Regions from separate parts of the Micromonospora luteifusca genome, predicted to be linked through region 3. Evidence: riboswitches for the same ligand, from Rfam matches in the RefSeq annotation. Region 3 holds a riboswitch; each other region holds the start of a gene.
What was found. A riboswitch is a leader RNA that binds a small molecule or an ion and turns the genes downstream of it on or off. The one in region 3 is predicted to bind S-adenosylmethionine.
Positions count from the first base shown of each region.

Region 1: another riboswitch for S-adenosylmethionine. It lies ahead of JOD64_RS12035 (aminotransferase class V-fold PLP-dependent enzyme); the one in region 3 lies ahead of JOD64_RS23865 (ABC transporter substrate-binding protein).
Region 2: another riboswitch for S-adenosylmethionine. It lies ahead of thrC (threonine synthase); the one in region 3 lies ahead of JOD64_RS23865 (ABC transporter substrate-binding protein).

Region 1 covers NZ_JAFBBP010000001.1:2,702,059-2,705,403, forward strand. Annotated here, with positions in the region: gene JOD64_RS12025 (hypothetical protein) at 17-184, shown strand; gene JOD64_RS12030 (PrsW family intramembrane metalloprotease) at 209-1,687, opposite strand; SAM riboswitch class IV at 1,711-1,831, shown strand; gene JOD64_RS12035 (aminotransferase class V-fold PLP-dependent enzyme) at 1,902-3,152, shown strand; gene JOD64_RS12040 (FUSC family protein) at 3,186-3,345, opposite strand, start outside.
Region 2 covers NZ_JAFBBP010000001.1:2,722,683-2,726,027, forward strand. Annotated here, with positions in the region: gene thrC (threonine synthase) at 428-1,714, opposite strand; SAM riboswitch class I at 1,725-1,860, opposite strand; gene JOD64_RS12120 (DMT family transporter) at 1,928-2,896, opposite strand; gene JOD64_RS12125 (ArsR/SmtB family transcription factor) at 2,988-3,293, shown strand.
Region 3 covers NZ_JAFBBP010000001.1:5,216,351-5,219,695, reverse strand. Annotated here, with positions in the region: gene JOD64_RS23870 (APC family permease) at 1-1,102, shown strand, start outside; SAM riboswitch class IV at 1,190-1,301, shown strand; gene JOD64_RS23865 (ABC transporter substrate-binding protein) at 1,580-2,461, shown strand; gene JOD64_RS23860 (amino acid ABC transporter permease) at 2,504-3,298, shown strand; gene JOD64_RS23855 (amino acid ABC transporter ATP-binding protein) at 3,295-3,345, shown strand, end outside.

The DNA of each region.
Region 1 (3,345 bases), 2.5 Mb from region 3:
GCCCTGGGGAGGGACGATGCCAGTATTCGTCAAGAAGCTGCTGACCTGGGGCAGTGTCGCGTTCCTGATCTACTTCGTGGCCTTCCGGCCGGACGGCGCCGCGCAGATGTTCAAGGCGATCGGGGCTGCGCTGATCGCGATGTTCCAGGGCTTCGGTGACTTCCTCACCACCCTGATGACCTGAACCGGCCCGCCGGGGCGCCGGCGATCAGGGATGACCCGGCGGCCACGGCGCCGCAGGGCGCAGGCCGGGCCAGCCGGGCGGGGCGTATCCCACCGGAGGCGGAGCAGGGGCCAGCACCACCGGAATCGGCACCACCGGCTCGTCCGGCGCATCCACCGAACGCTGCGTACCGTCCGGGAAGCGCAGGTGGTAGCGGCTGCCGTCCCAGACCCCCGTCGGGGCCTGCGGGTCCCGACCGACGAAGAACGACCGGTACGCGCTGATGGTGTCCAGCAACTCCCGCTCCTCCCGTGCGGTCCGTTCCTGGTCGGCGGGCTTACGGTCCAACCCGCGCAGCGTCCCGTCGCGCAGCAGGGCCAACCGGGTGGCGGCGGACTGGTAGCCGCGCATCGCCCGCACCCCGGCGTCGCCGGCCACCCGCCGCGCCCAACTGCGGGCCGCGTGCCGCCTGCCGAGGCTGCTCAACGCAGCCACCTCGGGTGGGCTCAGCCAACCGGCACGGACGTAGTCGGGCAATGTCCGCTCGGTGAGCCGCCCCTCCCAGGCGCGCAGCCACACCGCCAATCCCACGGTGCCGAAGAAGACCGGCACCATCAGGCCCAGGAAGCCGTACAGCATGATCAACGCTTCGCCGGTGACCTGGGTCAGCGTGGGCAGCAGGTTCCACGTGCCGTGCAGCATCATCGCCAGCAGCAGGCCGGCGATCGGGGCGAGCACCCGCACCCTCCGGTCGGCCGTCCGCGCCGCGATGCCCAGCCCGATACCGGTCATCGAGGTGAAGAGCGGATGGGCGAACCCGAACAACAGGATCCGCAGAATGAAGATCGAAATCACCTGCTGGATGCCCGTCGCCGGGCCATAACGGTCGGCACCGGACGCGTAGCCCAGCCCGCCCAGGTAGAGGATGTTCTCCACCATCGCGAAGCCGACCGCGGACAGCCCGCAGTAGACCAGGCCGTCGGTGATCCCGGACCACTCACGACGGCGGAACACCAGCAGCAGGATCGGGCCCAGTGCCTTGGTCAGCTCTTCGACGAACGGCGCCACCAGCACCCCGGTGAGCGCGGACGGCAGGCCCCAGTCGTCGAAGCGGCTCGCGGCGAAGTCGTTCACCGTGAGCGAGGCGGCGGTGGAGACGAACGCCCCCCAGGCGAAGCAGAAGACCAGATATTTCAAGGGCTCCGGTTCGTACCGGTCCAGCCAGAGGAAGCAGGCGACCAGCACCGGCACCGGCAGAATGGCGGCGGCCACCCCGATCAGCAGAGCCTGCGCGCCGAGCGACTGGCCGAGCGTGAAGACCATGAACACCGCGCAGGCGGCGATGAACAGCACTACCCCGGCCAGCACCAGGAACCGTCGCCAGCCCAGTCGGCGCAACGGCATCCGGGGTGCCTCGCCGACGGACGGGGCCGTGGATGCGGGCGACGACGGCAGAGGTGAACCGGGCGGGGTGTCGGCCATGCGGTCAGCGTAGCCATCCGCTGCCGGCTGGTCCGGGCGCATCGGTAGCCGCTATGCTGCCGACAGGTCACGAGTGCCAGCGTTCAGCCCCGGCTTGCTGGCCGGCAACCCTCGTCGAGTTCGCGGTGGGGTGCCCCGGGTGATGACCGGGCCCAGCCCGATCGGTGTGCTGGGCAAGCGCGGACCCCGTCCCAACAGTGCACCCGGGGTCCCTGACCCCGGAGGTTCCGGCGTGCCCGTCACCCTCGTCCCCTCGCTGCCCACCCGCTTCGACGCCACGCCCACGCCGGCCTCGTCGCGGCCGCTCGACGTCCTCGGCGTGCCAGGCGAGATCAACCTGGACTACGCGGCCAGCGCACCGTGCGCGCAGGCCGCCGCCGACGCGGTGGCCGAGCTGCTGCCCTGGTACGCCAGCGTGCATCGTGGCGCGGGAGCACTGTCCCGGCGCTGCACCCTCGCGTACGAGCAGGCCCGGCAGACGATCGGCGACTTCTTCGGCGTCCGCGCCGACGATCACGTGATCTTCACCCGCAACACCACCGACGCGCTCAACCTGCTGGCGCGGGCGCTGCCGGCCGGCACGACCGTGGTCACCTTCGCCTCCGAGCACCACGCCAACCTGCTGCCCTGGCCGCGCGGCTCGGTGCGGCTCCCGGTGCCCACCGACCCCGCCGGGGCGGTACGCGACCTCGCCGCCGCCCTCAGCGAGCTACGTCGGGGCAGCAGCCCGGCGCTGCCGGTGCTGGTCGCGGTCACCGGTGCGAGCAACGTGACAGGTGAGCTGTGGCCGGTCGCCGAGCTGGCCCAGGTGGCCCACCGGCACGGTGCCCGGATCGTGCTCGACGCCGCGCAACTCGCCCCGCACGCCCCGGTCGACCTGCTCACCCTCGACGTCGACTACCTGGCCGTGTCGGGCCACAAGCTGTACGCGCCGTTCGGCGCGGGCGTGCTGATCGGGCGGGCGGACTGGTTGGACGAGGCCCCGCCGTACCTGGCGGGCGGCGGCGCCACCAGCCGCGTCGGTCCGGCCACCCATGACGTGACCTGGACGACCGGTCCGGCACGGCACGAAGGCGGTACCCCGAACCTGCTCGGCGCGGTGGCGCTGGCGGCAGTGTGCGCGGCGCTCGGCGACGCCGACCGGGCCGCGCTGGCCGCCCGCGAGCAGGCGCTGCTGGCCCGACTGCGGACCGGCATCGCCGCCCTGCCGCACGTGGTGGAGCTGCGTACCTTCGGCCCGGACGCGCCGCGGGTCGGCATCGTCTCGTTCGTGGTCGCCGGCTGGGACTCCGCCGACGTGGCCGCGCGGCTGGCCGGCGAGCACCGGATCGGCGTACGCGACGGGTTGTTCTGCGCCCACCCGCTGGCCCGACGGCTGCTCACCGAGGCGGCGGGGCGTACCGGCCGGCGGGACCTGCCGCCGACCGCACTGCGCGCCAGCATCGGCCTCGGCAGCACGGCAGCACAGGTGGACCGGCTGCTCGCCGCGCTCGCCGAGCTGGGCTGAGGGCACAGCACGCCGAGCTGGGCTGGATCCCGCTCAGCCCACCGGTGGGGCGGTGGGTGGTTTCGGCCCCTCGTCGGGCTCGGCCGGTTCACCGATCGGCCGCTCCTGCTCGCCGAAGGCGGTGCGGATCCACCGGTTCGCCTCCTCCTGCTCGATCCCGGAGGCCACCAGCAGGTCGCTCGCGGTGGTCCGG
Region 2 (3,345 bases), 2.5 Mb from region 3:
GCCGAGCGTGCACCCGGAAAAGCGATCGGGCCAGCGAATTATTCGCTGGCCCGATCGAACGTGGTCGGGAGGGACACTCGCACAACGCCTCCGGCGTTGGGTCGCAAGAACTTCAAAAGTCTTCGGCGAAATGCCCTCCCGCACGGAGCATCTTGCGCCGTCCGGTTCCTGCCGTCAAGTACAGAGCGGCGGGTTTTCCACACTCACAGCGAAATTCCAGTTACCGGGCGGCTCTTCCCCACGCGACCCCGACCCAGCACGTGATCCACTCCAGATCGCCGATGTGGCGGTGTCCAGGCGCTCGGATACCGCCACGTCGGCGAAACGGAGCCGATCAATATCGCGACGCCAGCGACCCGGACCGACGCCACAGGCGCGGGCGCGGGCGCGGGCGCGGGCGCGGGCGCGGGCGCGGGCGCGGGCGGGGTCAGCCGAGCAGGCCGGCGTCGCGGGCGGCACGCAGCGAGGGCTTGATGTGGTGGGAAGGCCCGACCTGGCCCGCCACCGCGTCGATGGTCTTCAGTCCTTCGCCGGTGTTGAACACGACGGTCTCCGCCGTCGGGTCGAGCCGACCGGACTCGACCAACTTGCGCAGCACCGCGACGGTCACCCCGCCAGCGGTCTCGGCGAAGACACCGGTGGTGCGGGCCAGATCGCGGATGCCGGCGCGGATCTCGTCGTCGTCGGCGTACTCCATCCACCCGCCGGTGCGGCGGACCGCCTCCAGGGCGTAGAGGCCGGCGGCCGGGTCGCCGATGTTGAGCGACTTGGCGATGCCGGTGGGCTTGACCGGGATGATCGTGTCGGTGTCGGCGTGCAGAGCGGTGGCGATCGGGTTGCAGCCGGCCGACTGGGCCCCGAAGACCTTCCAACCGCCGGCCGGGGCCTCGACCAGGCCGATCTCCACCAGCTCGGAGAAGGCCTTGTCAATCTTGGTGAGCAGCTCGCCGCTGGCCATCGGGATGACCACCTGCGCCGGGATCCGCCACCCGAGCTGCTCGGCCACCTCGTAGCCGAGGGTCTTGGAGCCCTCCGCGTAGTACGGCCGGACGTTCACGTTGACGAACGCGGTGTCCTCGAACTCGTCGGTCTCCACCAGCTCGCCGCAGAGCCGGTTGACATCGTCGTAGGAGCCGTCGATGGCGACCAGCTCACCGCCGTAGACGGCGGTGGTGATGACCTTGCCCTGTTCCAGGTCACTGGGGATGAAGACCACCGAGGGCACCCCGGCGCGGGCGGCGTGCGCGGCCACCGAGTTGGCGAGGTTGCCGGTCGACGCGCAGGCGAAGCGCGTGAAGCCGAGCGCCTTCGCGGCGGTGAGCGCCACCGAGACGACGCGATCCTTGAACGAGTGGGTGGGGTTGGCGCTGTCGTCCTTGACCCAGAGCGGCGCGGTGAAGCCCAGCTCGGCGCCGAGGTGCGGCGCCGCCACCAGCGGGGTCAGCCCCGGGTCGAGGGTGACCCGGCTGGCCGGGTCCTGACCGGCGGGGAGCAGTGCGGCGTACCGCCAGATGTTCTTCGGGCCGGCCTCGATCTGCTCACGGGTGACGGTGGCCAGGGCGGCGGTGTCGTAGTCGACCTCCAGCGGGCCGAAACACTCGTAGCAGGCATGCTGGGCGACGAGCGGGTAGCAGGCCGAGCAGGCGCGACAGACCAGGGCGCGGGCGGGGCTGGCGGAGGTGCCGATGCCGGATTGGGCGAGCGTCGACGTCATGTCGAGAGTCCTCTCATCTTTCCCCGCATCGCACGGTGCGGCGGGGACGGAATTGGCACCTGCCCCGCGGGGCGCTCAGCGGTGAGCGCGCGGGGTGGTTGCCGGGGCGTCGTCGGGCCGTATCCCTCAGCCCCTCTGGATGAGGTATGCAGTTGTGACGTCGAGTCTAGGCAAAGCCGGGCGCAGCCTCCAGCGCCCATCCCAGTGGGTGGGTCAGCGGGCGTTCACCGCCACCGGGTCGACCACCGCGATCTGGTCCGTGACCGCGGTCGACTGCGGCAGGGACGAGGGCCGGACCCGCGCCCTGGTGGCGAGGTTCGCGGCGATCAGCGCGGCGATCGTGATGGCGGCACCGACCAGCTCGACGGGTTCCGGGCGGTAGCCGCGGGCGATCTGAACCGCGAAGGTGGTCACCGGGACCAGGTTCATGAACAGCGCGGCGTTGGCGGCACCGAGCCGCTGCACGCCGGTGTTCCAGGCCAGGACCGCGATCACGGCAGCCACAATCACGGCGTACGCCAATTGCGGGGCGACCGCCGCGAGGTCGGCGGCGGCCGGCGCGTGCTGCCAACCGACGGCGTCGGCGCCGATGCTCGCGGCCAGCATGGCGGCTGTGCCGGCGAGCGCGGTCAGTGTGGTGAAGCGCAGCGGCGACCAGTCGCCGAACCGGCTGGCACCATGCGTGTAGATGCCCCAGCCGAGCACCGCGCCGATCATCATCAGGCCGCCGAGACCGAACTGGCCGAGCCCCGCCAGGCTCCCGCGGGTGATCACCAGGCCGACGCCGAGGAGCGCCACCAGGGAGAGGGCCAGCAAGAGCGGCTTCGGCCGTACGCCGTCACGGGCCCACCGGACCAGCTGAGTGATCACGGGGGTGGTGGCCACGAAGAGGGAGATCTGCTGGGGGGCGGCGTGTTCGAGCGCCAGGTTGGTGAGCAGGTTGAAGCCGGCAAAGCCGACTACGCCGAGCACCACGATCTCGACGGCCCGGCCGCCGGGCCGCAGCGCGCCGGAGCCCTCGCGGAGCAGCAGAATGGCGACGAGAATGACGGCGGCGAGCAGGTAGCGGGCGGTGGTCAGGTTGAGCGGGTCGATCCGGGTCAGCGCACTGGCCAGGACCGGGAACATCACGCCCCAACCGAGCACGGCGAGCAGCGGATAGGCGGCGGCGCGGGATCGCATCGTCAGCTCCAATGTTCGAGTATCGTCGAACCAACGACACCGACCCTAGGGTGTCGTTCGACGATTGTCGAACAACGGTTACACTGGTCACATGGAGCCGCACGAACCTGACCTGACCGACATACCGGTCACCACCGTGCTGGCCGCACTCGCCGACGACGTGCGGCTACAGATCGTCCGGGCACTCGCCGAGGGCGGCGAATCCGCCTGCGGCAGCTTCGACTTCGGCGTCTCCAAAGCGACCCGCAGCCACCACCTCAAAGTGCTGCGCGAGGCGGGCCTGACCCGCACCCGGGCCGCCGGCACCAGCCGCCTGGTCCGCCTCCGCCGCGACGAACTGGACCGCCTCTACCCGGGCCTCCTGCACGCGGTTCTCGGCGCGCGCACGCCAGCCTGACGCTCCGCCGCCGGAATGACCCCAGACCGGGGCACGTCGCCGGAACCGCCTC
Region 3 (3,345 bases):
ACTCACCACCGCCGCGGTGATCATGAGCGCCTTCCTGATCACCAGCAGCGTGACGACCACCGTGCTGATCCCTGCGGAGGATTTCCAGCCGGGCGGACCGGCGAACGGCCGGGCGCTGGCCTACCTGGCGCACGAGCACCTCGGGGAGGTGTTCGGCACCGTCTACGACCTGTCCACCATCGGGATCCTGTGGTTCGCGGGGGCGTCGGCGATGGCCGGTCTGCTCAACCTCGTACCTCGCTACCTGCCCCGCTACGGCATGGCACCGACCTGGGCGCGGGCCGTCCGGCCGCTGGTGCTGGTCTTCACCGCGGTGGCGTTTCTGATCACGGTCGTCTTCGAGGCCAGCGTGGACGCGCAGGGCGGCGCGTACGCCACGGGTGTCCTGGTATTGATCACTTCGGCGGCGACCGCGGTGACGCTCGCGGCGGTGCGACGGCGTCAGCGCGGCCGCACCTTCTCGTTCGGAGCCATCGCGGTGATCTTCGTCTACACCACCCTGGCGAACGTGGTGGAACGCCCCGACGGTGTCAAGATCGCGGCCTGTTTCATCGGCGGGATCATCGTGGTCTCGCTGCTCTCCCGGCTGTCCCGGGCCTTCGAGCTGCGGGTCGACCACGTCGAACTGGACCCCGTCGCGACCCGGATGATCGACGAGCGTGCCGGACGGCGAATCCGGCTCATCGCCCATGATCCCGACCGCCGGGACGTGGCCGAGTACCGCGCCAAGCTGGAACAGACCATGGCGGACAACGACTTTCCCGACGACAGCGACGTCATCTTCGTCGAGGTCCACGTCAGCGACCCGTCGGACTTCGAGACCGAACTGCTGGTCCGTGGCAGCGTGGCGGACGACGCCTTCCCGGTGCTCAGCCTGACCAGTTCCTCGGTGCCCAACGCGCTCGCCGCGCTGCTGCTGGAGATCCGCGACCGGAGCCGGCGACGCCCACACATCTACTTCGAGTGGAGCGAGGGCGGCCCGGGTCGCAACATCCTGCGCTACCTGGCGTTCGGGCAGGGTGCGACCGCCTCGGTCACCCGCGAGATCCTGCGCCGCCAGGACCCCGACCGACGCCGCCGCCCGCACGTGCACGCCGGCTGACCTGTGGGCGGGGCATCCCGTCGCACACCGTGAGCGTGGTCATAACGACTGGACGATCCACCCGGGCGTGCTGCTAGCCTCGCCGCAGGTCATGAGTGCCAGCGCGAAGCCCCGGCTCGCTGGCCGGCAACCCTCCTCCGCGGTGGGGTGCCCCGGGTGAAGACCAGGCACCGGCACGACGCCGGTGCAAGCGTGGCCTGGCACCCAGGTCAGCACAGACCCGGGAGAACCATGAGCATCATCCTCAGCAGCGCCCCATCGACCGACGTCGCGGATGTCCGCGCCGGTTGGCCCTCGCCGGCACTGACCCGGCGACGGCACGTGGACATGATGCGAATGTGCGGCGCCGCCTGTCGTCGCGGCATCACGCACTAGCGCACTCACCTTCCCGAGCCCTTCCCAGCGGTACGCCCATCGGGCGCACCGTCGGCGGCGCACGCCTGTGCACGCCGAGACGCGACCTTTTCGGAGACACCCGTGCGATTTCTTCCTACCCTGACCCGCGCCGCCGCCCTGGGCGCGGCCACGATCCTGGCCGCGACCACGCTCACCGCCTGCGGCAACGACAGCTCGTCCGACGCCACCGCCAACCCGTACGGCCTGGCGCAGCCGGGCGTGCTGCGGGCCGGCACGCTGACCGACGCCCCGCCGAACGTCTACCTCAAGGACGGTAAGTTCACCGGTTTCGACAACGACCTGCTGACCGCCGTGGCCAGCAGGCTCGGCCTCAAGGTCGAGTTCGTCGGCACCGACTTCTCCGCCCTTCTCTCCCAGGTCAACAACCACAAGTTCGACGTTGGCAGCTCCTCGATCACCATCACCGAGGCACGTAAGAAGACCGTCGACTTCGGCAACGGCTACGACTTCGGCTACTTCGGCCTGGACGTCCCGGCCGGCTCCCCGATCACCGGCTTCGACCAGCTCGCCGGCAAGCGGGTCGTGGTGGTGCAGGGCACCGTCCAGGACGACTACGCCACCGGCGAGCAGCTCGACCCGGTGCGGGTGCCGGACTACAACGGCGCGATCAACCAGCTCAAGGCCGGCACCGCCGACGCGTGGATCGCCCCGGCCGAGATCGGCGAGAAGTCGGCCGCCGAGAGCAACGGCAAGATCAGCGTTGCGGCCAAGCAGCTCAGCCCGGCACCGACCGCGTACGCCGTCGCCAAGGGCGGCGACAAGCTGCGCGAGGCACTGAACAAGGGCCTCGACGAGGTCATCGCGGACGGCACCTGGAGCCGGTTGCAGGCGCAGTACTACCCCGGCCGGCCGATCCCGGCGGACTTCACGCCGGGCAGCGGCACGGTGACGGCCCCGTCCGCGGCAGCCACGCCGTCGGCGTCCGCGTCGACCGCTTCCTGAGTACCCGGTGACGAGCGAGCAGGGCGGTAGGAGAGGCGACCGATGGATCCGTTGAGCACTCTGTGGGAGACCTTCTTCGACATCGACGCCATGCGCGAGGCGCTGCCCGAGATGCTGACCGTCGGGTTGCCCAACACGCTGATCCTGGCGGTCTCCGCCGCCCTGCTCGGCTCGGTGCTGGGCCTGTTGCTGGCCGTCGCCGGCATCTCCCGCAGCCGCTGGCTGCGCTGGCCGGCGCGGGTCTACACCGACGTGTTCCGAGGGCTTCCGGCCGCGGCGACGATCCTGCTGATCGGCGTCGGGCTGGCCCCGCTGGGCATGCAGGTCTGGGGGCCGGACCCGTACCCGTTGGGAATCCTGGCGTTGTCGCTCATCGCGGCCGCGTACATCGGGGAGATCTTCCGCTCCGGCATCCAGTCGGTGGAGGCCGCCCAGTTGGAGGGCGCCCGTGCTCTCGGCTTCTCCTGGGCCGACGCGATGCGGCTGGTGATCATTCCGCAGGGCATCCGGCGAGTGCTGCCGGCGTGGGTGAACCAGCTCATCGCCCTGATCAAGGACTCCAGCCTGGTCTACTTCCTCGGCCTGGTGGCCAGCCAGCGGGAGCTGTTCCGGATCGGGCAGGACTACGCGGCCACCACCGGCAACGAGTCCGCGCTGCTGCTGGCCGGGCTCTGCTACCTGGTGCTGACCGTCCCGCTGACGCACGTCGTCAACTGGATCGACCGGCGGCTGCGCAACGGCCGACCGGCCACCACCGCGCCAGACGAGGACGAGGACGAGGACCAGGACGAGACCGCGCCGGCGCTGCCCGCCGCGACGGAAGGAGACCGGCGATGACCACCGCGACGACCACCTCGGTCAGCCTCGACGTACGCGACGTGCAC